Regions from separate parts of the Rhizobium sp. AN5 genome, predicted to be linked through region 1. Evidence: riboswitches for the same ligand, from Rfam matches in the RefSeq annotation. Region 1 holds a riboswitch; each other region holds the start of a gene.
The links. A riboswitch is a leader RNA that binds a small molecule or an ion and turns the genes downstream of it on or off. The one in region 1 is predicted to bind cobalamin.

Region 2: another riboswitch for cobalamin. It lies ahead of bluB (5,6-dimethylbenzimidazole synthase); the one in region 1 lies ahead of CRP02_RS15410 (CbtB domain-containing protein).
Region 3: another riboswitch for cobalamin. It lies ahead of CRP02_RS03335 (DUF1852 domain-containing protein); the one in region 1 lies ahead of CRP02_RS15410 (CbtB domain-containing protein).
Region 4: another riboswitch for cobalamin. It lies ahead of CRP02_RS05770 (ABC transporter substrate-binding protein); the one in region 1 lies ahead of CRP02_RS15410 (CbtB domain-containing protein).

What each region holds. Positions count from the first base shown of each region.
Region 1 is NZ_OCMJ01000004.1:623,378-630,710, forward strand. It holds gene CRP02_RS15380 (superoxide dismutase) at 1-480, shown strand, start outside; gene CRP02_RS15385 (metallophosphoesterase) at 613-1,482, shown strand; gene CRP02_RS15390 (helix-turn-helix transcriptional regulator) at 1,593-2,318, opposite strand; gene CRP02_RS15395 (LysE family translocator) at 2,451-3,080, shown strand; gene CRP02_RS15400 (c-type cytochrome) at 3,197-3,631, shown strand; gene CRP02_RS15405 (c-type cytochrome) at 3,717-4,637, shown strand; cobalamin riboswitch at 4,729-4,954, shown strand; gene CRP02_RS15410 (CbtB domain-containing protein) at 5,121-5,303, shown strand; gene CRP02_RS15415 (CbtA family protein) at 5,314-6,030, shown strand; gene CRP02_RS15420 (hypothetical protein) at 6,035-6,349, shown strand; gene CRP02_RS15425 (type 1 glutamine amidotransferase family protein) at 6,456-7,022, opposite strand; gene CRP02_RS15430 (GNAT family N-acetyltransferase) at 7,044-7,333, opposite strand, start outside.
Region 2 is NZ_OCMJ01000004.1:1,426,536-1,433,868, forward strand. It holds gene CRP02_RS19530 (NADP-dependent malic enzyme) at 1-735, shown strand, start outside; gene CRP02_RS19535 (DUF2865 domain-containing protein) at 871-1,971, shown strand; gene bluB (5,6-dimethylbenzimidazole synthase) at 2,041-2,757, opposite strand; cobalamin riboswitch at 2,855-3,041, opposite strand; gene CRP02_RS19545 (TolB family protein) at 3,215-4,045, opposite strand; gene CRP02_RS19550 (glyoxalase superfamily protein) at 4,238-4,615, shown strand; gene CRP02_RS19555 (NAD+ synthase) at 4,765-6,444, opposite strand; gene CRP02_RS19560 (LTA synthase family protein) at 6,676-7,333, shown strand, end outside.
Region 3 is NZ_OCMJ01000002.1:512,409-519,741, reverse strand. It holds gene CRP02_RS03350 (HlyD family efflux transporter periplasmic adaptor subunit) at 1-953, shown strand, start outside; partial or broken gene CRP02_RS03345 (glycosyltransferase family 2 protein) at 1,092-3,058, shown strand; gene CRP02_RS03340 (hypothetical protein) at 3,150-4,430, shown strand; cobalamin riboswitch at 4,652-4,865, shown strand; gene CRP02_RS03335 (DUF1852 domain-containing protein) at 4,968-5,945, shown strand; gene CRP02_RS03330 (methionine synthase) at 5,970-6,998, shown strand.
Region 4 is NZ_OCMJ01000003.1:518,235-525,567, forward strand. It holds gene CRP02_RS05760 (ABC transporter ATP-binding protein) at 1-355, opposite strand, end outside; gene CRP02_RS05765 (FecCD family ABC transporter permease) at 352-1,380, opposite strand; gene CRP02_RS05770 (ABC transporter substrate-binding protein) at 1,377-2,408, opposite strand; cobalamin riboswitch at 2,573-2,809, opposite strand; gene CRP02_RS05775 (GNAT family N-acetyltransferase) at 2,849-3,727, opposite strand; gene argE (acetylornithine deacetylase) at 3,939-5,063, shown strand; gene CRP02_RS05785 (2-hydroxyacid dehydrogenase) at 5,088-6,011, shown strand; gene CRP02_RS05790 (cupin domain-containing protein) at 6,038-6,394, shown strand; gene CRP02_RS05800 (aldehyde dehydrogenase family protein) at 6,702-7,333, shown strand, end outside.

The DNA.
Region 1 (7,333 bases):
CTGGCGGCGGAAGCCGGTCTTTCCGACCTTTCGCTTGAAGAAGTCGTGAAGAAGTCCTTTGGCACCAATGCTGGTCTCTTCAACAATGCTGCCCAGCATTACAACCACGTCCATTTCTGGAAGTGGCTGAAGAAGGACGGCGGCGGCAACAAGCTGCCGGGCAAGCTGGAACAGGCATTCGCCTCCGATCTCGGCGGTTACGACAAGTTCAAGGCTGATTTCATCGCTGCCGGCACCACGCAGTTCGGCTCCGGCTGGGCATGGGTTTCCGTCAAGAACGGCAAGCTCGAAATCTCCAAGACCCCGAACGGCGAAAACCCGCTGGTTCATGGCGCAGAACCGATCCTCGGCGTCGACGTATGGGAACACTCCTACTACATCGACTACCGCAACCTGCGTCCGAAGTACCTCGAAGCCTTCGTCGACAACCTCATCAACTGGGACTACGTCCTGGAGCGTTACGAAGCCGCTTCCAAGTAAGTTTTGCGGATTGTAATTTTTTGAGCACCCGGCCCCCCAAAGGCCGGGTGTTCTGCTTTTGAGGTCGACAATCCAGCATGTCGCTCCCACTTGTCACAAGCCTGTCATCCGCCCGGTTTATCGCGGCGCATCATGACTGAAAAAACCACACCGCTCTTCTCCTTCGGCATCGTTGCCGATCCCCAATATGCCGATGCCGAGCCCCGCCCGGATATGGGCCGGTATTATGCCGAAAGCCCGAAAAAGCTTGGCGAGGCGATCGACGCCTTCAATCGCGAGGAACTGGCCTTCGTGGTGACGCTGGGCGACATCATCGATCGCGGTTTTGAAAATTTCGATGCGATCCTTGGCGTCTACGAGCAGCTTCGCCACCCTTCGGTGATGCTGCCGGGAAATCACGATTTCGCCGTTGCCGCCGAACACCTGTCCGCCATCCATGCCCGCCTCGGCATGGCGTCGCCCTGGCACGATTTCACCATCGGTGAGATACGTTTCGTGGTGCTTGACGGCAACGAGGTCAGCCTGTTTGCCCCGCCGCCCGGCGATCCGCGCCGCACGCTGGCGCAAGAGCGTCTGAAGCGCCTGCAAGAGGTGGGTGCGATCAATGCGCAGGACTGGAATGCGTCGCTCAGCGACGAACAGTTCGAATGGCTGCGAACCGTTCTGCAAAAGGCGGATGCGGCGGGTGAAAAAGTGGTCATTTTCTGCCACTATCCGGTCTATCCGGAAAACGCCCATAATATGTGGGATGCGCCCCGCATCCTTGATCTTCTGGATGTACACCCTTCGGTCGTCGCATGGTTCAGCGGCCATAATCATGAGGGCAATTACGGGGTGCAGGGCAACACTCACTTCGTCAACTTCAAGGGCATGGTGGATACGCCCGACCAGAACACCTTCGCCATTGCCGATGTGTTTGCCGACCGAATCGTCATCCGCGGTTTCGGGCGCGAGGACGATAGGGTGCTGGAGCATTTGCGGCATAACGCTGCCGTGCTTTGAAGCGAGCATAACCCTCTCAACCGTCATTACTCTCCCTGTCACAGGAATGACGGTTGAGACGGGGGCACCGACACAGAACGAAGGTTGAAAGACGCGCTAAATCAGTTGCTTTACGCGCCTGCTTGATTCGTCGTTCGTTCCGAAGTCCTCAGCTGATTGCTCTGCCAGCCGCTCATCCACAATTGCCGCAACCTTTCGCCTTCCATCTTGAAAAAGCTGCCGGTTGTCTTGCAGGTCAGAACGCGGTCGGAGCGGAAATTGCGGATCGCTTGCCTTAGCTCGCACCAGGCGACGATATTGGTCGTCTCCGAATAATAGATCATGGCGATGGGCCGGATCTGTCGCCGGGTCTCCGCGCCGGTTTCATCGCCATAGGTTATGTCCAGCCGCTCCTCGTCGCGCACCGCCCGCCTGACCATGGCAAGATCGACGCCGGCGGGTGAGGGCGCGATGCTGCCCCAGGCGTGCAGGGCATTGGCGGACAGGGTTTTCGACAGGGGTTCGGGCAGGGATGCGGCAATCTTGTCGCTGACCTTTTTGGCCGCCTGCCGCAATTCGGTATCGCCAGTGCGCGCGACCATGGCGAGTGCAAGCACGATCGCCTCCGTCTCCTCGATGGAAAACATCAGCGGCGGCAGGTTGAAGCCGGGACGCAGGATGTAACCGACGCCGCGTTCCCCTTCGATCGGCACGCGCATGGTCTGAAGGGCCGAAATATCGCGATAGACCGAGCGCACCGTGACCTCCAGTGCCTCGGCAATGGTCTGCGCGGTGATCGGCCTGCGCGCCACCCGCAGGATCTGGATGATCTCGAACAGTCTCGATGCCTTGCGCATTGCCGTTTTCCCGGAGGTTTCCCAACGCAACTGACACAACGCTGTCAGTTGGCTTTTCCTATAAGCAGCAAAACACATTGAGAAACATGAGTTTTCCCGAATGTGTAGCAAACTGTCTTGGGAGATACTGACATGAGTTACGCCGAAAATCTCTGGCTTTTCTTTCTGGTCCTGTTCGGCATCATCATCCTGCCGGGCATGGATATGCTGTTCGTGCTGGCAAGTGCGTTGACGGGTGGCAAAAGAACCGGGCTTTCCGCCGCAAGCGGCATGAGCGCCGGCGGCATGGTGCATTCGCTCTACGGTGCGTTGGGCGTCGGCATGCTTGCCGCCTGGATGCCGTCGCTGTTCCTGCCGCTGCTGGTCGCCGGTGCCGCTTACATGGTCTGGATCGGCGTCGGCCTGATGAGCAGCGCTATCACTGTCAATGGCGATGAGGCACAGGCGAGCGCCTCTGTCAGAAAGGCGTTCTGGCGGGCCGTGCTCACCTGCCTTTCCAATCCGAAAGCCTATCTCTTCATGATGGCGATCTATCCGCAATTCCTCAAACCCGACTATGGTCCAATCTGGATGCAGGGGCTGGTAATGGGCGCGATGGTGGCCATCACGCAGTTCACGGTCTATGGCGCTCTGGCGCTGACGGCGGATAAAAGCCGGGCATGGCTCGTTTCCTCGCCTGCCGCGACGATTTTCATCGGCCGCGCCGCTGGTTTCATGCTGATTGCCGCAGCCCTGGTTACGCTTTGGGAAGCACTCTCCTAGACTTCTGTTTTCTTGGGGAAATTCACTGCAATGTGACTTCTTTTCGCCATGCGGAAAGGGCATCCTCGCGCCGTTCATCGCGCGTTCGGCATCTGCCGGAATCAAGGAGAAAGTGTATGAAACTGAAAACCATCGCGGCGGCCATGCTTTTCGGCTGTCTTTGCGCCGGAGCGGTCTACGCTGCCGGCGAAGTCGAAAAACGTGAAGGCATGATGAAGCAGATCGGCGGCTCCATGGGTGCGCTTGCTGCCATCTCCAAGGGCCAGAAGCCTTATGACGCCGAAGTCGTAAAGGCTGCCGTGACGACCATCAGCACCAACGCCAAGGCTTTCCCCGACCAGTTTCCCCCAGGCAGCGAGACCGGCAGTGCTGCGGCACCCGCGATCTGGGAAAATTTCGATGACTTCAAGTCCAAGGCCGCCAAGCTCGGTGCCGATGCGGACAAGGTCCTCGCCAGCCTTCCGGCCGATCAGGCAGGTGTCACCACCGCCATGCAGACCCTCGGTGCCGATTGTGGTGCCTGCCACCAGACCTACCGTCTGAAGAAATAATCCTATTAAGAACGCCGCTTCACGGCGGCGTTTTTTCAGCGGGAATGACGCCTGATCTCATCAGGTGATAATGGGGAGAGGGGTCATGGCCTCCATTTGGACGAAGCTCGCGGGCGGGATCGCGGTGGCGGCCATTGCCGGTTTCGGCATTTTCGCCTGGGTGACCGCGCCTGTGCGTCAGGCACCCAGCCACTGGGTGAGCCTTGGCGAGCCGGACCTTGCCAATGGCGAAACGCTGTTCTGGGCGGGCGGCTGCGCAAGTTGCCATGCGGCACCAGATGCCAAGGGCGATGCGCTTTTGACGCTCTCGGGCGGGCAGGCGCTGAAAAGCCCCTTCGGTACCTTTCATGTGCCCAATATTTCCTCCGATCCTCAGCATGGCATTGGCGGCTGGACGCTTTCGGAATTCGGCGATGCGATGACGCGCGGCGTCGGCAAGAACGGCGAACATCTCTACCCGTCCTTCCCTTACGCCTCCTATGCCCGCATGACGCAGAAGGACATCAACGACCTCTTCGGTTATTTGCGGGTTCTGCCCGCCAGCCAGAATGATGCGCCGGATCATGAACTGCCGTTCCCCCTCAACATGCGCATGGCATTGGGCGGCTGGAAATTCCTCTATTTCGATACATCCGCGCCACCCCGCGTCGAGCTTGCCGATGCCAATGCCGAATTGCTGCGCGGCCAATATCTGGTGGAAGGCCCGGGCCATTGCGGCGAATGCCACACGCCGCGCAATGCGCTTGGCGGTTTTCTGGATGGCAAATGGCTGGCCGGTGGTCCCAATCCCGAAGGCGAGGGCCGCATTCCCGATATCACCCCCGGCTCGCAGAGCGTAGGAGGCTGGGAGGCGGCCGATATTGCCAACTATCTGGAAACCGGCTTCACCCCGGAATTCGACAGCGTCGGCGGCTCCATGGTCAAGGTCCAGCAGAACATGGCGCATCTGACGGCCGATGACCGCAATGCGATCGCCGCCTATCTGAAGGCCATCCCGGCGCGGTAGCCCTTTGCCGTCATGTCTGACTTGATCCGGCATCCAGCAACAGTGCGCAATTCTCACGCCGGCCTGCCATTGACTCCCACCCGCACCCATCGGATAACGATCGTGTGATGGTTCCTTCCGGGCGTTCCGGAAGGTGAAAAGGGAACACGATAGGGAGACATCCTCATTCGTGGCTGCCCCCGCAACTGTGAGCGGAGAGCCTGAAACGAAATGCCACTGGTAAGCATCTCGCCGGATATGGGCGAGGGCAATGCCGGGAAGGTGTTTCAGGTTTTGACCCGTAAGCCAGGAGACCTGCCATCACGGAAATGTCCATGCCGGCGGGGTGTCCGGAAGAGCGGAATTTCAGGGTGGTTGCGCTTGAACGTGCCGCCCTGTGTCAGTCTCGTATCCCCGTGGTGAAGTGTATCGCATGCGGCTGCACGGCGTTTTGCCGTTCCGCCGCGTCTAAAGGCGCGGGGTCGCGCCGTAAGAGGGGTCACCATGTCCATCAACCAGAATACGGCAAATGCCGCCGTTTCAGCAAAAACGGGCAGCTTCGCGCAATCGCTGACGGCGATCGTGCTTGGCCTGTTCGTCGTCGGTTTTGTCGGCTTTTCGCATGTGGAAGCCGTTCACAACGCCGCGCATGACACACGTCATGCCAATGCTTTCCCTTGCCATTGAGGGGGAAAGCATGTCGTTCTTTCGCAATATCGTTTTTACCGCCGTCCTCGTCGGCATCGTTGGCGGCTTCGCCGTTTCGGCCATGCAGGCTTTCGGCACCACGCCGCTGATCCTGAAGGCGGAAGCCTATGAAAATGCCGGTGGCGAAGCGCCCCATAGCCATGATGCTCCGGCCACGACCGGTGCTGCCATTCCCGCGCACGAACATAGTGAGGAAGCCTGGTCTCCGGCAGACGGCTTCGAGCGCACCGCCTATACGGTAGCCGCCAACGTGCTGACCGCCATCGGTTATGCGCTGGTGCTCACCGGCCTCATCTCGCTGCGCGGCACCAATGCCGGCTGGCGCGAAGGCCTTTTGTGGGGTGTGGCCGGTTTTGCCGCCGTCATGCTTGCGCCGATGATCGGCCTGCCGCCGGAACTGCCGGGCAGCCCGGCCGCCGCGCTTGAGGCGCGTCAAATCTGGTGGCTTTCGACGGTTGCCGCGACCGCAGGCGGCATTGCGCTGATCGCATTCCGGCGCGAACCCTGGGCAATCGTGCTCGCACTGGTGTTGATCGTTGCTCCACATGTGGTGGGCGCGCCCCTGCCGCCGGAAGGTGAACATGCGCTGGCACCGCTGCCGCTGGAACGACAGTTCATCGTCGCCGCCACCGTGACCAGCTTTGTCTTCTGGGCCTTGCTCGGAACATTGAGCGCGTTTTTCCTGAAGCGCTTCCAGTCGGCTTGAAACCATGCAGGACGCAGCCGAATGGAGTGACGAACTCGATGCGCTGCGTTTTGCCGTTCCCGGTCACGGCGCTTCCTGCGCCGTGCATCGCCTTGCTTTCAAGGCAGTCCTCGGCGTCAGCCCGGAACGGGAAGCGGCGCTCGCCTATTTTCATGAGAATGAGGCTGCCTTTACGGCCGCAGCCCTTGCCAAAATAAAACGCTCGGCTTTGCCGGCCGGTCGCAGTCTGCATCTCAACAGCCGCGATATCCGCCGTGCGATTGCGGGGGAGGGAGCGGAGCCTGCGCCCCGCGCGTGCAGGGTGCTTGATCGCGGGTAATGCGCGATATTGTCCGGACGCTCATGCTTTGCGCGCCCTCATTCCTGTGACAGGCACAGGAATGAGGATGAGAGGATCCGCAAAACTCTCGACACCAAGGTGAGCTTCACCGGTGTTCCGCCGCAAAAATTCCAAGTTCCGCCTCGGCTTCCGGACCAAAGAGGCCGAGGTGTTTCAGAATTTCCACAGCGAAACTGACCGGTGCACTGCCGGCTGCGGTTACGATACCGCCATCGCTGACCGCCTTCGGCTGGTCGCGATAGAGCGCTTCGCCGCGATAGGACGGATAGGCCTTGTGCGAGGCGAGCGAATTGCCGGTATGGGCGACGTCATCAAGGGCGCCCGTGCCTGCAAGCGCGCTGGCAGCCGCGCAGATGCCGGCAACCAGTCGGCCCTTCTCGCGAAACCGCTGTACCAGCCCGCCAAGATCGACAGCCGTTCCCTTTTCCCAGCTGAGGCCGCCGGGAATGACGAGCGCATCGATGTTAGCAGGATCAAGCGCGTCATAGGATGTGTCGGGCGTAACGTTGAGCCCGCCCATTGAAACCACGGGCCGGCCGTCCGGGGTTGCGTAAACGATCTCGACGCCGAGATAGCCGCGCGCGGCGGCGGCAAGCAGCGCCGGTTCCCAGTCAGCAAAATCCTGCGCAAGCGCAATGGCAATCCGTGTCATGGCCGTCTCCGAAGGTTGCAATCAGGCGATAGACTGCATGTAGCGCATGCCGGTGACCGGGCGCGGCGCGAAATCCATGCTTTCGTAGAAACGATGCGCGGCGACATTGCCGGTCGTGGCGCTGACGGAAAGATAGTCGCAACCGAGGCGCTTGGCGATATCGCGGGCGCGGGAAACCAGGTGCTGGCCGGTGCCATGGCCGCGGTGACCGTCACGCACGAAAAGATGGTGCAGCTCAAGCCCGCGGCGGCCTTCCTGCGCCCTGTAGAGCGGCAGCATCAGGGCGTAACCGATCAATGCGCCGTCGGCTT
Region 2 (7,333 bases), 800 kb from region 1:
TTCGCCCTCGTCGGCCGCGCCGGCATCAACCCGGAGGCGGCCCGCACCATCGTGCGCACCAACTCCACGGTCATCGGCGCGCTGTCGGTGAAGCGTGGTGAGGCGGATGCGCTGATCTGCGGTCTGGAAGGCCGTTACGACCGGCACCTGCGCGACGTGAACCAGATCATCGGCAAGCAGGAGAGCGTTCGCTCGTTCGCAGGCCTCAGCCTGCTCATCACCCAGCAGGGCGCGCTGTTCCTTACCGACACCTTCGTCAACAACGATCCGACCTCCGAAGAAGTGGCTGAAATGGCCATTCTCGCGGCAAAGGAAATCCGCCGCTTCGGCATCACGCCGAAGATCGCGCTCGCCAGCCACTCCAATTTCGGCTCGCGCGATTCGGAAAGCGCCCGCAAGATGCGCCGCGCCCTGAAGATCGTGCAGGCAGCGGCACCCGAACTGGAAGTGGACGGCGAAATGCAGGGCGGCTCGGCACTTTCGGAAGCGCTGCGCAAGCGCGCCATGCCCAACAGCGTGCTGACCGGCGAAGCGAACCTGCTGGTCTTCCCGAACCTCGATGCCGCAAACATCACGCTCGGCGTCACCCGCACGCTGACGGAGGGCCTGCATGTCGGCCCCATCCTGCTTGGCACGGCACTTCCCGCCCACATCCTGTCGCCCAGCGTCACCTCCCGCGGCGTTGTCAACATGGCGGCCTTTGCCGTCGTGCAGGCATCGCACCCTTCGGTGTGATGAAGGCGCATTAACGCAGTTTTGAACATGCTGTTGCCGCATTGCGGCAACAGCTTATGTTATCTTCCTGAAACACGGATTTCCCGAAGCATAACACCCTCGCCACCGGCCGGGGACATCGAACGGATCGCACCATTGACCCGGCGCCGCAGCATTATCGGCCTCCTGCTTCCCCTTGTTTTCATCGCCCCGGCCGCTGCTTTCGCGGATCAGGTCTGCGATACGCTTTATGCGCAGCTGCGCGAACCGCCGCGTGTCATCGGCAACACCGCCGAGGTACGGCGTTACGCCAATGCGCTCACCCGCCAGAACATCGAGATCCGCAGGATCAGGAACGATCTGCGCCGTTACGGCTGTTCATCCGCAAGCGTCACCGTTTATGGCAGCCCGAATGCCGAACTCTGCGCGGAGATCAGCGACGCGATGGCGGATGCGCAGAGCGAACGCGATGCCATCATCCGTGATCGCGACGATGCCATGGCTGCCCAGGGCAGCGATGATGGCGACATCAGACGCCAGCGCATTCTCGCCGCCCTTGACGCCAATGGCTGCAGCGCCATTCCGGAAACGGAAGCGCGCCAGCCGACGGCCCCCGATGTGACACGTTATCCCGACGCCTTCGACCAACAGGGCAATCCGCCGGGACAGGCAGGGCTTTCGCCCTACCCCAATGCCGCTGCGGAAGGCGGGCTCCGGACGCTGTGCGTGCGCACCTGCGACGGCTCGTTTTTCCCCATCGCTTCCAATGCCTCGCCGCTCGATTTCCGTGCGCAGGCCGAACAATGCCAGAAAATGTGTCCGGGTACGCAGACGGAGCTTTATTTCCACTCCATGACGGAGCAGGAAACGGCTGACATGGTCTCGGCTGAAACGGGAAAGCCCTACAAGGACCTGCCGACCGCCTTTGCCTATCGAAATGCATCAACCAAAGCCCCAGGCTGCGCCTGCAACATGGCCGCCTATCACGAGGAGATGAAGCAGCAGGAGGCTGCGCGGCCGGAAGCTGAGAAACCCTATTCCAGCATCACGACCATTCCATCACCGCAAGGTGACACCCCTCAGAAACCCACCGAACTGCAGCAGGCCGCAAAACCGCCGGAACAACCGGTTCCGGAACGCGACTATGACCCGAACAACAGCAAGGTCCGCGTCATCGGCCCTAAATTCCTGCCCGACCAGACAGGCCGGATCGACCTGAAAAACCCGGCGCTGAAGGGCATTCAGCCGCAGCAATAGCTCCTATCAAGCACCCGGTATGGAGTTGGCAACGCTCTGTCTCACTCACAAGACGGTCGCGTCTTCTCTTTACCGCCCACCCCAGCGATTGCGAAACACCAGTTCCTCCAGCGGCACGCGCTGGCGCCAACCCTTCACCGCCAGTTCCGGCTCGGTATAAAGTGTATCGACGCGGCCGAGGCATAGCCAGGCGACGATCTCGATATGGTGGGGGATTTCCAGAATGGTGCGAATGTCGCTGTCGTGGAAAATGCTGACCCAGCCGACGCCGATGCCTTCGGCGCGCGCTGCAAGCCAGAGGTTCTGGATGGCGCAGACGGTGGAATAGACATCGGTGCGCGGATTGTGGGTACGGCCCAGCACCACCTTGCCGCCACGCGTCGGATCGCAGGTGACGCAGATGCTGAGCGGCGCCTTGCGGATGCCCTCAAGCTTGAGGCTGCGGTAAAGCGCCTGCTGCTCCCCCTCGAACATCGCCGCCGCCTCGCCATTGGCGCGGCTGAAGGCAACCCAGGCTGCCTGCCTGACCGCACCGTCAGTGACGAGCGTGAAATTCCACGGCTGCATGAAACCGACCGAGGGCGCGGAATGCGCCGCCTTCAGCAGGCGCTCGACCACATCTTCCGGCAATGGATCCGGAAGGAACTGATCACGCACATCACGGCGGGTTTCGATCGCACGGTAGATCGCCTCTCGCTCCCCCTCGGAAAACGGGTAGGCGGGCGAAAGCGCGTGATCAAATGCATTGCCGTCGAGCAAACTGGTCGCGAGTGGATCGGTCGGCATCGTCTATCCCCAACAATGCTGGCGCGCTGCCACGAAAACCGGCTCCGGTTTTCGCCTGCACAACGCGCTGCTGCAACAACCCGCCGCCGTCCACGCGGTCTGGTCTATCCTGTCAGGCCGGTCTTCTGACTCGGCTTCATCCGCCCGCTTTCGCCTTCCCGAATGGATTCAGTGGCATCTAGAAAAAGGGCATCCGCCTCACAGCGCTGGGCACGTTCCGGTCTTGCACCGGATTCCCGATTCTCCCGCCGTAAAAGGCGGGCACCTGACGAAGACGCTTATGAGCAACAAAGCTTGCAAATACAAGTATCTTGCGCAGTGATGCGGCAATGTGACCGTGGCCACCTCACCTGCGTTATTGCGGCCTTGAGCCGGAATTCCAACCAGCTCAGCTCTTTCGGCTGAAAAGCGGCCTTTCGCCGCGCAGACGCGCGCCGGCTGAAGCACCCCTACCGCATCACCAAACGGGAAAATACCGCACATAAGCGAACTCATCCCCGTCAGGTGACCAGTTGGGCGAATTCATCGTTCCCTGCCCGCCGAAAAGGTCAAACAGCGTTTCGGCATTGCCGCCATCCATATCCATCAGCCGCACGCGCACGTTGAGGTCGCGCGGATGGTCGAAGACATCGGCGTCATAAGAGACGAAGACGACCTTGTCACCGTTGGGGGACGGATGCGGGAACCAGTCGCCGTAGGCGCTGTCAGTGATACGCTCGACGGCCGAGCCATCCACCCGCACGCGCCAGATCTGCATCTGGCCGGTGCGGCTGGAGTTGAAATAGATCCATTCTCCATCCGGCGAATAATCCGGCCCGTCATTGCGGCCCTCACCACGGGTAAGGCGTGTCTCAACGCCGCTGTCTATGTCCATGGAATAGATATCGAAAACCTGATCGCGAATGCCGCAATAGGCGAAACCTTTCCCGTTCGGCGACCAGCCGTGCCAGTAGGACGGAAGGTTCTTCGTCATCAGCCGCGGCGTTCCGCCCGTCGATGGCAGCAAATAGATGGCGCTCTTGCCGAACTCCACCTTGTCGGAAATGGCATAAAGCGAACCGTCAGGCGAAATGCCGTGGTCGTTGTTGCAGATTGTCGCAAAGCCGGTATCGACCTTTTCCGGCGAAGGGTCGCCGGCAAGTGACAGGCGGTAAAGCAGGCCATCGCAGTTCAGAAGCAGATATTTCCCGTCCGGCGACCAGTTCGGCGCCTCGAACAGCTCCGGCGTCTGCCAGACCACCCGCATCTGCCGGGTGCGGATGTTGAAGATTTCGATGGAACTGCGCATGCTGCCTCCCGGGCCTGTCGATCGTCTGGCGTGGAGCGTTGAATGGCACAAACATTCCGTTTGCATCCACCACCGCCGTGATTATGATCCTATTGCCGCAGGCACCGCCCTGCAAATTCAAATAGGAAAAAACAGCAGCGTTCCGGCACCGCCCGCACCCCTGCCAGTTTCTCCCAGATCCGAGGTTCCGCGATGAATACCATCGCCGATCACGGCATCCGCTTCGGTCGGATCGCCGCAATGCTTCCTGTCAAGAATATCGAAAAGGCCCATGACTTTTATGTCCGTGTGCTGGGCTTCGAAAAGACCTTTGAAAACGGCAACCCTGTCGGTTTCATGATCCTGAAACAAGGTAATGCCGAGTTGCACCTGACATTGCAGTCAACGCACAAACCGGCCCCTTTCAATGTGGCGCATATGCTGGTCAGCGACGTCGACGCGCTGCACGCGCTTTGCAAAAGCCACGGTCTTCGCATCATCAAAAGTCTTCAGGACAAGGATTATGGCCTGCGGGCCTTCGTTTTCGAAGACCCGGATGGCAACCGCATCGATGTGGGGCAGGTTATTTAACGAGATAGGGAAACGGCGCGGCGTGTCCGCGCCGTTGGAGGGAAATGATGTGTCTTCGACATCGATATATGGCGAAGTCGCAACATCCGCACTCCGTCACCCCGAACTAAACCCGGGGTCCAGCAAGCTCCCTCCACGCCCTCCTTCGACTACCTGTCCCTGAACCGGTTGGTAATCGGATAACGGCGATCGCGGCCGAAGTTCTTCTTGGTGATCTTCACCCCGGGCGCGGATTGGCGGCGTTTGTATTCGGCGAGATAGAGCAGATGCTCGATCCGGTGCACCGTCGCGATATCATGGCCACGCACGAGGATTTCCTCGACCGACATTTCCTTTTCCACCAGGCACTCCAGAATATCGTCCAGCACCGGATAGGGCGGCAGTGAATCCTGGTCTGTCTGGTTGGGGCGCAATTCGGCGGATGGCGCCTTGGAGATGATATTGGCGGGGATCACCTCGCCGGACGGCCCGAGCGCGCCCGGCGGCACATGGGAATTGCGCCAGCTGGAGATGGCGTAGACCTGCATCTTGTAGAGGTCCTTGATGGGATTGAAACCGCCATTCATGTCGCCATAAAGCGTCGCATACCCCACCGACATTTCCGACTTGTTGCCTGTTGTCACCACCATCGAGCCGAACTTGTTGGAAACAGCCATGAGAATGGTGCCGCGTGTACGGCTCTGCAGGTTTTCTTCGGTAATGCCTTCTTCCGTACCTTCGAACATTTCCGAAAGCGCCGACAGGAACCCATCCACCGGTTCGGCGATCTGCACGATATCGTAACGGCAGCCGAGCGCTCTGGCGCAATCGGCTGCGTCCTTCAGCGAATCCTCGGAGGTGTAACGATAGGGCAGCATGATGCAGCGCACCCGCTCTTCGCCCAGCGCATCAACAGCAAGCGCAGCGCAGATCGCCGAATCGATACCGCCTGAAAGGCCGAGAACCACGCTCTTGAAGCCGTTCTTGTTGACGTAATCGCGAAAGCCCAGCATGCAGGCCCGGTAATCCGCCTCCTCGCCTTCAGGGATTTTCGAGAAGGGACCGCTCTCGCAGCGCCAGCCTTCTTCGGTGCGTTTCCAGTCGGTGACGGCAAGGGTCGCCTCGAACTGGCTCATCTGGAAGGCAAGGGTCTTGTCGGCATTGAAACCGAAGCTCGCGCCGTCGAAAACCAGCTCGTCCTGCCCGCCAAGCTGATTGGCGAAGACCAGCGGCAAGCCGCTTTCGATCACCTGTTTCAGCGCCACCTGATGGCGCACATCCAGCTTGCCGCGATAATAGGGCGAACCATTCGGCACCAGCAGGATTTCCGCCCCGCTTTCGGCAAGCGTTTCGCACACACCCATATCGTTCCAGATTTCCTCGCAGATCGGAATGCCGATCCTGACACCGCGGAAATTATAGGGACCGGAGATCGAACCTTCGGCGAAAACGCGCTTTTCATCGAACTCGCCGTAATTCGGCAGGTCGATCTTGTCACGCAGCGCGATGATCTTGCCGCCATCCAGAAGCGCAACCGAATTGTGCCGGCCCGTTTCGCCCTGACGCGGAAAACCGATGACGACGCCCGGCCCGCCATCGGCGGTCTCCGCCGCCAGTTCTTCCACGGCCTTCAGGCACGCTTTCAGAAAAGCCGGCTTCAATACCAGGTCTTCCGGCGGATAGCCGGATATGAACAGCTCGGTCAGAAGCAGGAGATCGGCACCCTGCGTCGCCGCATCGGCCCGTGCTTCGCGCGCCCTGGCGAGATTGCCCGCCACGTCGCCAACAGTCGGATTGAACTGCCCGACGGCAATTCGAAGATGGTTTTTGATGTCGTGTCTGTCGCTCATGGCTTTTCAATACCGCGCCCGTGCCCGCTCCGCAACGCGGCAATTGCATGCCGCACCACCTTGATGGGGTGAAGCCGCAACAGGCATTCACGCTAAGGTTATCACCGCACCGGCCACACTCCGCAAAGTTCATGTCGCGTTCATCGCGCTTATGTGACAGTTACATGACAGTTTTGCGACGCCCCGATTCACCTCCCCGAATTGCGCGGTGTCGCCTCGTAATACCGGAGTATGAGTTTGAGACATTCGGCGCCAAAAACAACGGCTTCCGAAAAGGCTGATTTTGTCTTTTCGCCTGCATGGACGCGGGGCCTTTCCAAGCTTTCGGGTAAGGCCTACACGCTTGCCAATCTGACGTTTTCGTCGGTCGTGCTTGTCGTGGCGCTGGAATGGATCGCGCGCGGTTCGCTTGTTGATGTCGGCACCTTCCTCACCTCATCCGCCCGCCCCGGCATGACCACCATTGCCGCCGTGCTGTTGCTGCTCGTAGCGCTGGATTCCATCCTTGGTCGCCGTTACCTGTCGCTCATCGCCGTTGCGCCGCTTTGCGCACTGACAGGGCTGATTTCCGCGCAGAAACAGACCTATCTCTCCGATCCGCTTTATCCCTCCGACCTGCTGTTCGGCCGGCAGATCCTCGAGCTTCTGCCCACCATGCTGAAAGCCCAGCCGCTGACGGCCGTACTCGTCGGCCTCGGCCTTTGCGCCACGGTTGCGGCCATTTCCACCCTGTGGCTGCTGGCGCGGCGTTATTCGCCGGGCTTGAGCTGGCGCGAACGCGCCGCAGGTCTTGTGCTGGCGCTGCCGCTTCTGGCCGGCCTCGCCTCGCTGATGGACTATTCTCATTATTCGTGGGTGCGCGATCGTCTCAACATCATCCCCATGATGT
Region 3 (7,333 bases), on a different contig from region 1:
ATTCTGGAATCGGAGAGGATATAGCGGACACAATACAACTTGAAGATACAAAGCTGCAAGCTGCCAAAGTCGCCGTTGACAAACTCACCAAGGAAATGAACTTCGCGCGCCAAGGCATCTATATCGGCTCCGATTTGCAATCGCTGCAAAATCTTCAGCAGGAAATTCGCACACGGTCCGCAGATCTGCTGCAGATCCGGATGCAGATGACCACCATGCAGACGCGCAAAAGCGAGCTCGAAACGCTGGCATCGGCGGAGAGCGCACGTATTGAAAGGCTGACCCGCGCCGATCTTTCCATTCCACCGGGCACAACGCTCTACAAGCCCGTGGCTGCGACCGGCCGTGAAGTGGTTGCAGGCGACACGCTGGCGGAGGCGCTTGACTGCCGCAACGCTTTCGTCGTGGCGATTTTTTCAGAGCGTCAGGCACAGGCGCTTTCCGTCGGTTCTCGGGTGAAGGTGAGTTCCGATGCCTGGGCGGAAGAAACCGTTGGGGTGGTGGAGCGCTTGGTGCCGCGTACTACCGAACGTGTCGACCTCGATTATGCCGTGCCCTTTCCACCAACAGAGCGGCGAGAGCTCTACGCCTATATTCGCATGGACAGCAGCGCACAGGAAAAATTGACCGAGAACGGCGCCTGTTCGGTCGGCACGTGGGTGAGTGTGAGCCTGCCGCGCGAGTGGCTCGGCAAAACCCGGAACTATGTGCATGAAGCATCAGCCAGCCTGTTCCAGTTTGCAAAGACCTCCGTCAGCGAATTGCCGGATGTCAGGCAGGCCGCATGGGCACTGATCGAAACGTCGCGTGATACGCTATCCGCACACACTGGTATCGAGTGGCCACAACAGCGGCCGGACGTGCCTGGCCGGGCACATCAGCCCGATATCATCACCCAGCACCCTTTCGGCAATACGGATGCCACCGGAAAGGCACCGCGCACCCAATCCTGACACCCGCATGGATTGGACGGGCCCCTGCGGGAGTGCGATGCAAACCCGCAGGGCGACCCACCACCTGTTTAAGACACTCGAAGCAACCTCATTCACGCGCGGCTTGCCGCGCGCCTGACCAACCATGAGGATAAGTCGATGTATTTCAGCCCTGATGGCGATGTTCAGTCGGTACTCTACGTCAATCTTGTCATCGCCCTTTGCGCGATCCTGTTTACCATACTGGCCGACCCGCGAAGGGTCCTGGACCGGTTGGCCTTCAGTGCGATTATGCTGCTGTCTCTTGGCCTTTACATATTTTGGCGCGCCACCGATACGCTGCCACCCTTCGAGCTTTCTCTGGAGACTGCCTGGAACTACATTTATTTCACCTTCGAGCTGATCTCCGTTCTTTACGCCATCGGCTCGATCCTGATCCTGACGAGGCGGACGGACTGGTCTTTTCTGGCTGATAGAGGGGAAGCCGCGATTGCAACTAATCCCGATGCGCCACTCGTTGACGTCTTTATCTGCACCTACAACGAACCTTTGAACGTCCTTGAGAAGTCGGTTATCGCGGCCCAGGCCATGCAATATCCGCAGCTGCGTGTTTTTGTCTGCGACGACACGCGCAGGCCGGAAGTGCGGGACTATTGCGAGACGGTCGGCGTCAATTATGTGACGCGCCCGGACAATAGACATGCCAAGGCGGGAAATCTGAACAATGCACTTCAACACACCAATGCGCTGCCACAGGTTTCTGATTTCATCATGGTTCTGGATGCGGACTTCGCGCCACAGGCCAACTTCCTTCGTCGCGTAACCGGTCTTTTCGCCGATTCCAAGGTAGCGGTTGTGCAGACACCGCAATTTTACTTTAATTGCGACCCAATCCAGCACAACCTCGGCATCCGCAATTCCTTCGTCGATGATCAACGTGTATTCTTTGATGTATTCCAGCCGGCTAAGGACGCGGTCGGTTGCGCTTTCTGCGTCGGGACGAGTTTTGTCGTGCGGCGGGCGGCGGTCAACGAGCTCGGTGGGTTTCCGCATGATGCACTTTCCGAAGATATGCTGCTGACCTACCGCCTGATGGAGCGAGGTTACGTCACACGCTGGCTCAACGAAAAACTCAGTGTCGGTCTATCGGCTGAGGGCCTGCCAGAATATATCACGCAACGCACGCGGTGGTGCCTGGGCACCATTCAGATCGGCCTTCTGCGGACGGGACCATTGTGGCGTGGCAAGTTTACGCTGACACAAAGGCTACATTATCTGCACGGGCTGTTTTGCTGGCTGTCGAAGCCTTTCATCCTCTGCCTGTTGCTGGCACCATCGATCTACTGGCTGACAGGCGTTTCCGCCCTCCAGGCTGACGAGCTGATGTTCATGAAATTTGGACTGTCGTCACTGGCTTTGTTTTGGGCCTACTCCACCTGGATATCGGGAAAACGAACCCTACCGCTGTTCACCGAAGTGACGCATGCGTTGACCGCTGTTCCCATACCATCACGTTGTTTCAGGCTATGCGCAAACCCTTCGGACGTCCCTTTAAAGTCACGGAGAAAGGTGGTGACCGGTCACAGGTGCGCATTCACGGCCCCACAGCGCTATTTTTCGCAATCGTCACCGCCACCTCCGCGGTTTCAGTTCTGCTCGCCGTTTACGCATGGGACGCCCCTGTAGAATTTTCGGCGCGAGATTGTCTCAACCTCATCTGGTCGGCGGTCGCCATGGTGATTGCCTTCACCAGCCTCATCTGCTGCATTGAATTACCACGTGTCGACAAGGAAGAGCCGATCGGCGTGGATCTCGAAGGCCGTTTGCAGTGCGGAAACGAGGTGAAGGCGGTACGGATCGTGGCGCTTTCGACCGAAACCGCGACCCTGGCGGATTTCAACCGGTCTTATGCCGAGGCAGAGTCCCTGTATGTGCCCGATGTGGGCTGGTTGCAGATCGATGCAACGAAGGTCTCGCAAACGCCCGGCAAATTCAGTCTCACCCCTACTGCCGACCAGCATCGTGCAATCTTGAGGCTGCTTTTCCGCAATGCGCCCGAAAATGTCGCGGAACAGGGCGACCTCTTGAAGTCCATGCAGATGTTACTCGCAAGGGCCTTCAGCTGAGACATGCCGCGCGAACACGGGACCGTGCTCGACGTAAACCGCAAGCTAGAGGCGGGCTTGTTTGGAAAAGCGCCTACCAAATGGGAAACTCATGTCTGTCAAATCGATCATCGCGACAGTTCTCATGACCTGCTTCACAACAGGAGTGGTCGCTGGTGGCGATGGGCGCACCGGTTCCGGATCAGTTCGCGACCGCCTTGCTGTGAGCTTGTGTACGGGTCTCGTTGGGAAGATGGACAAATCCACCACCCCCTTCGTATTTCGGAGCTTTGAGCCTGCACCGGGCGGCGAAGCGCTTGATCCCGCTCTTTCAAATGCGGGTTTCACCTATGACAATGCCCTGGCGACGATTGCCCTTTTTTCCTGTGGCAACGATGCCGAAGCAAAAAGGGTTGCCGATGCGCTGCTGCTCGCCGTCAACAACGATCGCTATTACAGCGATGGCCGCCTGCGCAACGCCTACCGTTCCGGCCCCGTTGCGAACGAAAACGATGCTATGCTTTTGCCCGGTTTCTGGAGTGAGGCCAGCAAGACGTGGGTCGAGGATGACTATCAGGTGGGCAGCGCAACGGGCAACCTGGCCTGGGCGGCACTTGCGCTTCTCACTGCCAGTGAACGATCAAGCAATCCGTCGTATGTACAGGCCGCGACCAAACTCATGCGCTGGATCGATGCGCATACGGCGGGCGTCCGCGATATCGGCTACACAGGTGGCACATTCGGTCATGAGCACGCACCGGCCAAACTCGAGTGGAAATCGACGGAACATAATCTCGATGTGTATGCCGTTGCGGGTTGGCTCGCCGAAATTGAGGGAGCGCGCGCCTGGCAGGCGATGCGGGACAAAACACGCAAATTTCTTGATGCGATGTGGAATGAGCAGCAGGGACGGTTTTACGTCGGCAGCCTGCCCGGAAGCGACACACCCAACTCGAGCCAGTCCGGAATAGATTCCGAGCTCTGGCCCATTCTCGCCGTGCCGGAGTTTCGGGGCCGCAGTGGGCGTGTTCTGCACTGGGTTGATCGGCATTATGCGGTCGCGGGAGGTTTTGATTTTAACGACGATCGGGATGGTGTGTGGCTGGAAGGTACGGCCCAGGCCGCGCTGGCATTTCAGCAGGTCGGCGATGCCGAGCGGGCCGAGGCGCTGCTTGCCACCATCGCCGCACAAATATCTCCCGATAACCTGATCTACGCGACAGTCGGGGACGAACTGACGACCGGGCTGATGATCGGGCCGACCTCGACCTTTGCCGACTTCAAATATTTCAGGTTGCCGCATGTCGGGGCCACTGCCTGGGCAATCCTTGCAGCGAAAGGCTGGAACCCTTTTCTTAGAAAAAGCGGTTGTATTCGTCTTTGTGAGGGATAACTGTCCGTCTCGGCGGCAGCAGGAGGATATTGCTCCAGGCCGTTGCGCCGGAGATTGAAAACTGGGACGCATGACGCTGCTGAAAGCGGCGAAAAGCGTAAAACCGCAACGTTGACTGCCGCGCCGAATGCAATCTATTCGGTCGGAACCGGCGATGGAAACGCAGACTTAAGGACATAAAGATATCGTTATATGATGTTGACCGATGACGTGGCTTACAATATGGTCATCACGCCTAAGGTTCCCCAGTCGTTGCACGCAACGTGCCGGGGCTAAGAGGGAAGTCGGTGCTCCGTGTCATGCGGAAAAGCCGACGCTGCCCCCGCAACTGTAAGCGGCGAGCTGAAGTCCAATATGTCACTGGTTTACCCCGGGAAGACGGACGGAAGTGATGATCCGTGAGCCAGGAGACCTGCCTTTGGTGAAATAACGTCCACGGGCGGGGTGTCCCAGTGTGCCGTAGCAAAGGCTGCATTGTCGCGGCCTGTCTTGCTATGCGTCCGCAGACCCATGCCCCCAACTTTATAGGGGCACAACATGTCTCAGACCTGCATTTTTACGATCACGAGCGTACCCTTCGATGAGGACTATCGTCCTTCAGAAAATACGCGCATCACCACCAATTTCGCCAATCTGGCCAGGGGCGAAAAGCGGCAGGAAAACCTGCGCAATGTCATGCGCATGATCGACAGCCGCTTCAACGCCCTCGCGCACTGGGATAATCCCAAATCGGACCGATACTCGGTCGAGTTGGAGATCATTTCGGTCGACATGAGCTTCGATGTCGCGGGTGAAAAATTTCCCCTCATCGAGATACTGAAGACGACGATCATCGATCACAAAACCAGTGAACGTATCGACGGCATTGTGGGGAATAACTTCTCCTCCTATGTGCGAGACTACGACTTCAGCATTGTGCTGCCGGAGCATAACAAGAGCGTTCCTGCCTTCAGCATTCCGGCCGACTTCGGCGACCTGCATGGAAACCTGTTCAAGTCCTTTCTGCGGTCGGATGCCTACCGCTCGCACTTTCGCAAGCCGCCGGTCATTTGCATCAGCGCCTCGACCAGCAAGACCTATTACCGGACCGAAAATCATCACCCCGTGATGGGCGTCGAATACCGGCAGAATGGGTTCTCGTCCACCGACCAGTATTTCGGGAAAATGGGATTGCAGGTTCGCTACTTCATGCCTGCATGCAGCGTTGCGCCGTTGGCCTTCTACTTTGTTGGGGACTTGCTGGGCGACTACTCCAATATTGAGCTAATCGGCGTCATCAGCACGATGGAAACGTTTCAGAGAATTTATCGCCCCGAAATCTACAATGCGAACGCAGCAGCCGGGACATTTTACCAGCCCAACCTGAAGCACCAGGACTATTCGCTGACCCGGGTCATTTACGATCGCGACGAACGAAATCGCTTGGCGGTGGATCAGGGTAAGTTCACCGAAAAACACTTCATCAAGCCATACCGCGCCGTCCTTGAGCAATTGTTTGCTCACCGCCCCGCCTGAGCATCACTTAGAAGAGGTCCCATCGTGAAGAAACTTCTCCCCACATCGACCGCTGGCAGCCTGCCGAAACCCTCCTGGCTTGCGCAGCCCGAAAAACTGTGGTCGCCCTGGAAGCTGGAAGGCGAGGAATTACTGGAAGGCAAGAGAGATGCCCTGCGCCTTTCACTGGACGATCAGCAACAGGCCGGCATCGACATCGTCAGTGATGGCGAGCAAACACGCCAACATTTCGTCACGACTTTCATCGAGCACCTCGACGGGGTCGATTTTGCAAAACGCGAGACAGTCAGAATTCGCGATCGCTACGATGCGAGTGTCCCGACAGTCGTCGGCGCCGTGTCTCGCCAGAAGTCCGTGTTCGTCGAAGACGCCAAGTTTTTGCGCCAGCAGACCAAACAACCCATCAAATGGGCGTTGCCGGGTCCGATGACGATGATCGATACTCTCTTTGACGGCCATTATAAGAGCCGTGAAAAGCTTGCCTGGGAATTTGCCGGAATACTCAACGAGGAAGCAAAGGAATTGGAGGCTGCCGGCGTCGATATCATCCAGTTCGACGAACCTGCCTTCAACGTTTTCTTTGACGATGTGAATGACTGGGGTGTCGCCACTTTGGACAGGGCAATTGAAGGGCTGAAGTGCGAGACCGCCGTCCATATCTGCTACGGTTACGGCATAAAGGCCAATACGGATTGGAAAAAGACACTCGGGTCAGAATGGCGGCAGTATGAGGAAACTCTCCCCAAGCTGCAGAAATCCGGCATCGGTATGATCTCCCTCGAATGCCACAATTCTCATGTCCCAATGGATCTTCTGGAACTTGTTCGAGGTAAGAAAGTGATGGTCGGGGCCATCGATGTGGCAAGCGATACCATCGAAACCCCGGAGGAAGTCGCTGCAACGCTGCGCAAGGCGCTTAAGTTTGTCGACGCAGATAAACTTTGCCCCTGCACCAATTGCGGCATGGCCCCCCTGTCTCGTCGTGTGGCAAGAGACAAGCTGAATTCCTTGAGCGCAGGAGCTGAGATCGTCCGAAGAGAGCTCACTGTTTAGTTTTTTGATAGTCTGAACCTGCGGATGGCAGCCGTTCGCCGCCACCGCGCCCATCGCGACAAACGCTGGGAGACTTACGAATGGCTATAAGGTCACGGCGCGGATCATTCTGACGGCTTCGACGGATGTCCGCCTCTTGGCGCAAAGCCGCCAAGACGGCCTGTTCAAGCCGGCAATTCCGAAGCGCAGGACGTTGCCAGATTAGAAAATTTACACATTCATTCCCCATCAACTGAGGATGTGACGGTTTTCATCCTTTCAAGGCGTAAGACAAGTCGCTTGCCATGGTAATTCCGTCGCTATCCACCGTCCACGAACCCGTATACGTCAAATGG
Region 4 (7,333 bases), on a different contig from region 1:
CGATGGCATCGTCCTTCGGCGACCATGCGGAAAGCGGGCCGAGATAGGGCGTGCGCCCCAGTTCCACGGCCTGCCGCGCGCTGATGCGCTCGGTGGTTTCGGCCTGCTGCTCCACAAAGGCCAGCCTGCGGGCAAGTTCGCGCCGCCCGAATGTGGCAAGCCGTTCCTCACCAAGCATAACATGACCCCGACGCGGCATGCGAATGCCGGCCAGCATGGAAAGCAGCGTGCTTTTACCCGAACCGTTCGGCCCGATGATACCCAGAAACTCGCCCGGGGCGACCTCCAGCGAAACACCGCGCACGATGTCGAGATTGCCGGCATGGAAATGCAGATCGTGGGCGGATAATTTCATGACCGGCCTCTCTTCTGCCCGAGAATGAAGGCGAAGGCGGGCGCGCCGACCAGCGCAGTGATCACGCCGATCGGCAGCACCTGCCCCGGAATGACGGTGCGCGAAAGAATATCTGCGATGATCATGAAAATTGCCCCGGTCAGCGCCGTCACCGGCAGCAACATGCCGTGGCGAACGCCAACGAAGATGCGCGCCGCATGCGGGATGACGAGACCGACAAAGCCGATAGAACCGACCAGCGACACCATGACTGCCGTCATGACAGCCGAAACCGAGATCAGCACCGCATAGACCCGGCGCACCGGAATACCGAGCGAAGCTGCTGCCTGACTGCCGAAAGCGAAAGCATCAAGCGCGCGTGCGTACCAGAGGCACACCGCAAGACCCGCAATACTGACTGGCAAAGCCAGCCAGACATCCGGCCAGCGCACGCCCGAAAGATTGCCCAGCAGCCAGAACATGATGCCGCGCGCCTGTTCGGCATTGGCGGATTTGGTGACGATGAACGACGTCATGGCGTTGAACAGTTGCGAACCGGCGACCCCCGCCAGAATGATGGCGCTGTTGCCGTGCCCTGCCCGCACCGCCAGAAGGCTGACCAGCGAAAAAGCCACAAAAGCCCCGATCAGGGCGCCCGCCGGCATCGTCAGGAACCCCGCCCCGAAGCCCAGAAGCGCCACGGCCACTGCCCCGGTTGAGGCGCCTGCGGAAATACCGAGGATATAGGGATCGGCGAGCGGGTTGCGCAGGAGTGATTGAAGCACCGCACCGGCCAGCGCCAGCGAGGCGCCACAGCACGCGGCAACAACGGCGCGGCTGAGACGGTAACTCCAGACGATGCCCTCATCCAGCGGCTCCAGCGGATAACCCGCATGAAAAACACGATTGGCAATGGTCTTTGCCACCACGTCGAACGGAATGGCAGTCTCGCCGATGGCCGCACCGCCAATCAGCGCGACGAGCAGCAGGGCGAGTGCGGCAAATGCCAGACCCGCCCTGCCAAGATTGACGGAAAGACCGTTCACTTGGCGAGACCGGCTGTGGAAATCGCCTCAGCCAGCGTTTCAATGCCTTCGATCGTGCGGATAGTCGGGTTCATCGCCTGCGCGTCCATTTCGAAGACATGGGCCGCCTTGACGGCGGGCATGATGCTGGCAACCGGATCGGTAGCGAGGAACTTGAGCTTGACGGCGACGTCATCGGCGGGGAAACGCCGGCGGTCCATCTTGCCGGCAACGATCACGGACGGATTGGCCTTGGCGATGGTTTCCCAGCCAACAGTCGGCCATTCCTCATCGCTTTCGATAACGTTCTTCAGCCCGAGCGCGGACATGATGTAACCCGGCGCACCATTGCGGCCCGCCACGTAAGGATCGATATCCAGCTCGGCGCTGGAGAACCAGAAAACTGCTGAAATCTTGCCATTCGCCGAAGCGATCTTGGCGCGGGCGGCTTCCTCACGCTTTTTCAGGTCGGCAACGACTTCCTCGCCGCGATCCTGCACGTTGAAAATTTTCGCAAGGTCGCGGACCTCCTGGTAGATCAGGTCCATGGTGAAAACGGACTTGCGCACGCCGTCGCCGCCGCCGGAATTATCCTTGCCCATGCAATCGGCAGGGGAGGTATAAACGGGAATACCGAGTTCGGCGAATTGCTCCGGTGTTCCAACAACGCCTTCGGGACCGATCTGCCACTGGAACTGCGTCGTCACGAGGTCCGGCCTCTTGCCAACCACCGCCTCGAAGCTCGGATCATTGTCGGCAAGCCGCTCCACCTTGGCATTGGCGTCTTCGTAACCCTTCAGAACCGGGCCGATCCACAGCGCCGTGCCCACCACCTTGTCGGCAACGCCGAGCAGATAGAGAACCTCGGTCGTGCTCTGGCCGACCGATACTGTGCGGGCGGGCGCCTGCTTGAAGGTGATTTCGTGACCGCAGCTATTGATCGTCAGCGGATAGGTGGTTTCGGCAGCCTGAGCGGCACCGGGGGTCAAGGCCGCTAATGCGACAGCCAGAAGACCGGCGGAAACCGGCAGGTGTTTGAAATGAAACATATGTTCTCCAGTCTAAATAAAGTGGCGTGATCCGCAGGCCGCGCGTCAAAACGCGTAGTGACAGAGCGACAACAAGTGTGGAGATGGAGAACGGGACTTTAAATACGTTTCCGCGGACGGAAAGGTCATAATTAGCTCCTCTTCCGGGCATCCCCGCCCGTAACGATGGTCAATATTATGACGGCAGGTCTCCTGGCTCACGAATATGCGCCGTTCATCTGCCTTCCCGCACCTTGAAGGGTGCAGTGGCATGACGCTTTTCAGGCGTCACGAGGATGAACGGCAATCCGCTTACAGTTGCGGGGGCAGCCACGGCATTGGGCGATAGAAATCGCCCGCACCATGTTCCCTATTAATCCCTTTGCCCTTCGGCTTCAGGAACCGTCGCTTTCTGACATAAGGGGCAAGCGACGGGGCGTCAATTGCGATAGTGCTGCAGCTCAGCACAAAGACGGGCCTGCCAGAGCGAAAATTTTTGTAGCACCGGAAGGCGCCGGTTGCGGCGCGTCTTTGGACATGGTGGTAAGAGTTTCAATCACCACCAGCCCGGATTGCGCAATAAAATCAGTAAAGAGACTATTGTCGCTGATGGTGTCGAGGCGCACCAGCTCATCGTCCAGATCGGAAAAATGCCGCCTCACAAGCGCAATCGCATCCATGTCCGCACCCGCAACGACCGGACCGATAATGTGGCCCCGCCCCGCCGCACGGCGCAGCGCAAAAGCGATAAGACGGTCCGCCTCAAACACACCGTAACCCGCATTCTGCGTCAAAAGTCGCTGTAAAACGTTCCGGCGCGAAACGCCAAAAGCCGCCCGGTCTAGTTCCACCACATCAGTCAGATGACCTGCGGATAACGGCTCTATTTGTTGTTTTCTGCCGGGCGGCGGTATCTCGAAAAGGCAATTCGCCCTTCCCCGGAAGAGATATACTTTTTCCGCATCGCCGGCAAAGCCCAACCTTGAAAACAGCCGCCGCGACGCTCCCGTCGCGTTCAACCGCAGGGAGACAGCGGGGAATGTCGCGACAAGTTTCTGCACCAGCCATGGTGCTACGCCCTGCCCCTGCAAACGGGGGGAAACAATGACCATGCCAAGCGTCGCAAACCCCTGATCATAGGGAAAGAGCATCGCGGTTGCGACAACACGGTCGATCTCATCGAGCGCAGCAAGACCCACGCCGCATTGCCGCAGAAAACACCATTCATTCGCGTGATATCGCCATCCGACGGCCATGGAGAGTGCATGCAGATGATCGGCATCCACCTCCGCGATATCCACGGTCCGCAGTTCGAAACTATCGACTTTGAGCAGGTCCATAACCAACGGCCCTCATCCCCTACGGCTCACAACCTTCATCCGGTCCCGGCCTAGCCCACGACATCCGACGGTAGCCGGTTACGCCAGCACGAATTTTCTGAAAGCACTGGAAGGTCACAACAATCTACCGAAATCATCCGCATTTCAGCAGATAAACGTCGCAGTCCATTCTAAGCTTTCGGGATGACAATCCGGTCAGCGGAGACGACCATTGAACGCAATCGAAATCCTTGAGCGTCTCGTCGGTTTCCCGTCGGTCGTCGGAACCGCCAATGGCGATATTGCCGGCTGGATCGCCGATTATCTTGAAAGCCACGGCGCGAAAGTATCGCTGCTTGCGGGACCGGAGGGCGACCGCGCCAATCTCTTCGCCACCTTCGGCCCGGCCGATCGCGCCGGATATGTTTTGTCCGGCCATATGGATGTCGTGCCCGCCAGCGAGCCGGAATGGTCTTCCGATCCCTTTACGCTGCGGGCGGAAAATGATCGTCTCTACGGGCGCGGAACCACCGACATGAAGGGTTTTCTGGCCACGGTTCTCGCCGCGGCACCTGCATTTGCGCGCATGGCGCTGAAACGTCCCGTGCATATCGCCTTTTCCTATGACGAGGAGGCGGGTTGCCGTGGCGTTCCGCATCTTCTCGCCAGATTGCCTGAACTGTGCGCCCAGCCGGCGGGCGCAATCATCGGCGAGCCCAGCAATATGCGGGCGGTTCGTGCGCACAAGGGTAAAGCAGCAGCTCGCATTACCATCCGTGGCCGTTCCGGCCATTCGTCACGCCCTGATCAGGGGGTGAATGCCATTCACCTGATGACCGGCATCATGGCAAAGGCCGTGGAGACGACACATGAGCTGACGAAAGGCCCCTTTGAAGCGACCTTCGAGCCGCCCTATTCCTCGCTGCAGATCGGCACGATGAAGGGCGGCCAGGCGATCAACATCATCCCCGATTTCTCGGCCATCGAGCTGGAAGCGCGGGCAATTTCCGGCACATCGCCGCTGGAACTGCTCGGGCCGGTTCGCGCAAGCGTCGAGGCTCTTGCAGCAAAGGGTGTCGATATCGAATGGACGCCTATGAGCGATTACCCGGCGCTTTCGCTTGCAGCCGATGCTCCGCTTGTTCTGCTTCTGGAGGAATTGACCGGCACCCCCTGTCTCGCCGCCGTCAGCTACGGCACGGAGGCGGGGCTGTTCCAGGCGGCAGGCATCGACGCCATCATCTGTGGGCCGGGGGATATCGGCCGCGCCCACAAGCCGGACGAGTTCATAACGACGGGCGAACTTTCGGCCTGCCAGTCGATGCTGGAAACACTCGCAAGCCGCTGTACGGCTTGAACCTTCGGGAAGCATAGATTTCAGATGACGTTTCTCTTCAATTCCGACGCCAAGCGTGGCGAAATTTTCCGGCAGGCTCTGGCCGCAGAACTGCCTGATCTGCCGTTTTCGATGGATGCGTCAACTGTCGATCCCGACGCAGTCCGTTACCTCATCACCTGGACGGTACCACAGGACATTGCCCGATATCGCAATCTCGAAGTCCTGTTTTCGATCGGCGCGGGTGTCGACCAGTTTCACATCGAGGCGATCCCTCAGACGGTAAAGGTCGTACGCATGGTGGATGAGGGCATCATCCGCATGATGCAGGAATATATCTGCCTCGGCGTACTTTCCCTTCACCGCAACCTGCCGGTCTATTTAAACCAGCAGCGCCAGCAACTGTGGAATGCCCTACCCCAGCGTCAGGCTGAAGAGTGCCGGGTGGGCGTTCTCGGCCTCGGCATGCTGGGCGTTGCGGCGCTGGAGCGGCTGAAACCTTTCGGCTTTCCGCTTTCCGGCTGGAGCCGCTCACCGCGTCAGATCGATGGCGTCACCTGCCATCATGGCGACGACGGCCTCAAAGCCATCCTCTCCACCAGCAATATTCTCGTCTGCCTGCTGCCTCTCACCGACGAGACCACCGGGCTTCTGAACGCCGAGCGTCTGGGGATGCTTCCCGAAGGGGCGGGGCTGGTTCACGCCGGGCGCGGCAAACAGCTCGATCACGACGCTTTGCTCGATGCACTCAACAGCGACAGGCTTTCAGGTGCGGTGATTGACGTTACCGATCCGGAGCCCCTGCCCAAAGACCACCGCTTCTGGACCCACCCGAAAATTCTCCTGACGCCGCATGTTGCCAGCGTCACCCAGCCCCATTCCGCTGCCCGCACCGTCGTCGAAAATATCAAACGATACGAATCCGGTCTCGAACCGCTCGGCCTCGTTGACCGTAGCCGCGGATATTGATCCTACCGTTCCAAGAAAGGACACCCATGTCTCTCCTCAAGACCATCGACACCAATCCCGCCTTTGAACCGAAAGCCTCCAAGGCCCTGCCCGAACGCCTCATCGCCGGCGACCCGTCGTTCAAAACCTGGCCGCTAGATGAAGCCCGTGATGGCACCGTGCATACTGGCATATGGGAAGCGACCCCCGGCGAAAGCCGCTCGATCAAGGGCGAGACATTCGAGTTCTGCCACATTATCGAAGGCGTTATCGAGATCACACCGGAAGGCGGCGCGCCGCTGCGTTACACAGCGGGCGACAGCTTCGTCATGAAGCCCGGTTTCGTTGGCGTCTGGAAGACAATCGAAACCGTGCGCAAGATCTATGTGACTGTGAACGGATGATTTGCCGAACAGCATGCCTGGCATCCCGGCTGATGGAGAGGCATTTTTGAGAAAAGCGATGGCTGGCAATCCACAGGTGGATGCCAGCCATGGTTTACATGGGTATCCTGCCCGGATGCGTTTCGACCGGATTTACGGCCCTCGATCGGACCCGCCGCAAGATTTTCGGCGCGGTCTTCATGCCCGCCGAAGATTGCGCTGTGGGCCACCAGCAAAACAGGATTTTCGTTCACCGCCCCCGCCGCAGTCGGTCGATGCTGCTTGCCATCAGGGAGTAGCTTTGGCGCATATCCACAGAGGATCATCCATGACGCTCAGCTTCGATCCAGACAGCCTGTCCCTGCCGATCGGCCATTTCATCGGCGACCGGCTGATCCCGGCTAAAAACGGCATCGACATGCATCGTCCTTCGGACGGCATCGAATATGCCGGTTGCCCGAAGGCGGATGCGGCACTTGTCGATGAGGCGGTACAAACCGCCAAAGCCGCACTGAAGAGCAGCAACTGGGGCAGCGTACGCCCGCGTGAGCGCACCAGGGTGCTGCAACGCTGGGCAGACCTGATCGAGCAGGAAGCCGAGACGCTGGCGAAAATAGAAGCGCTCTCCTCGACCCGGCCCGTGGGCCACCTGATTGCCGGCGATATCGCCGTCACTGCCGAACAGATCCGTTTCTTTGCCGAATTTGCGGACAAGGAGGGCGGTGATCTCGTGCCGACCGACGATACAAGCGTCGGCATGATCATGACCGAGCCCTATGGCGTCGTGGGCGCCATTACGCCCTGGAATTTTCCGGTGTCCATGGCGGGCTGGAAGCTTGGCCCGGCACTCGCAGCCGGCAATGCCGTAGTGCTGAAACCATCGGAAATGACGCCCTTCTCCAGCATTTTCATGGCGCAACTGGCCATCAAGGCAGGGCTGCCCGCCGGGCTCATCAACAT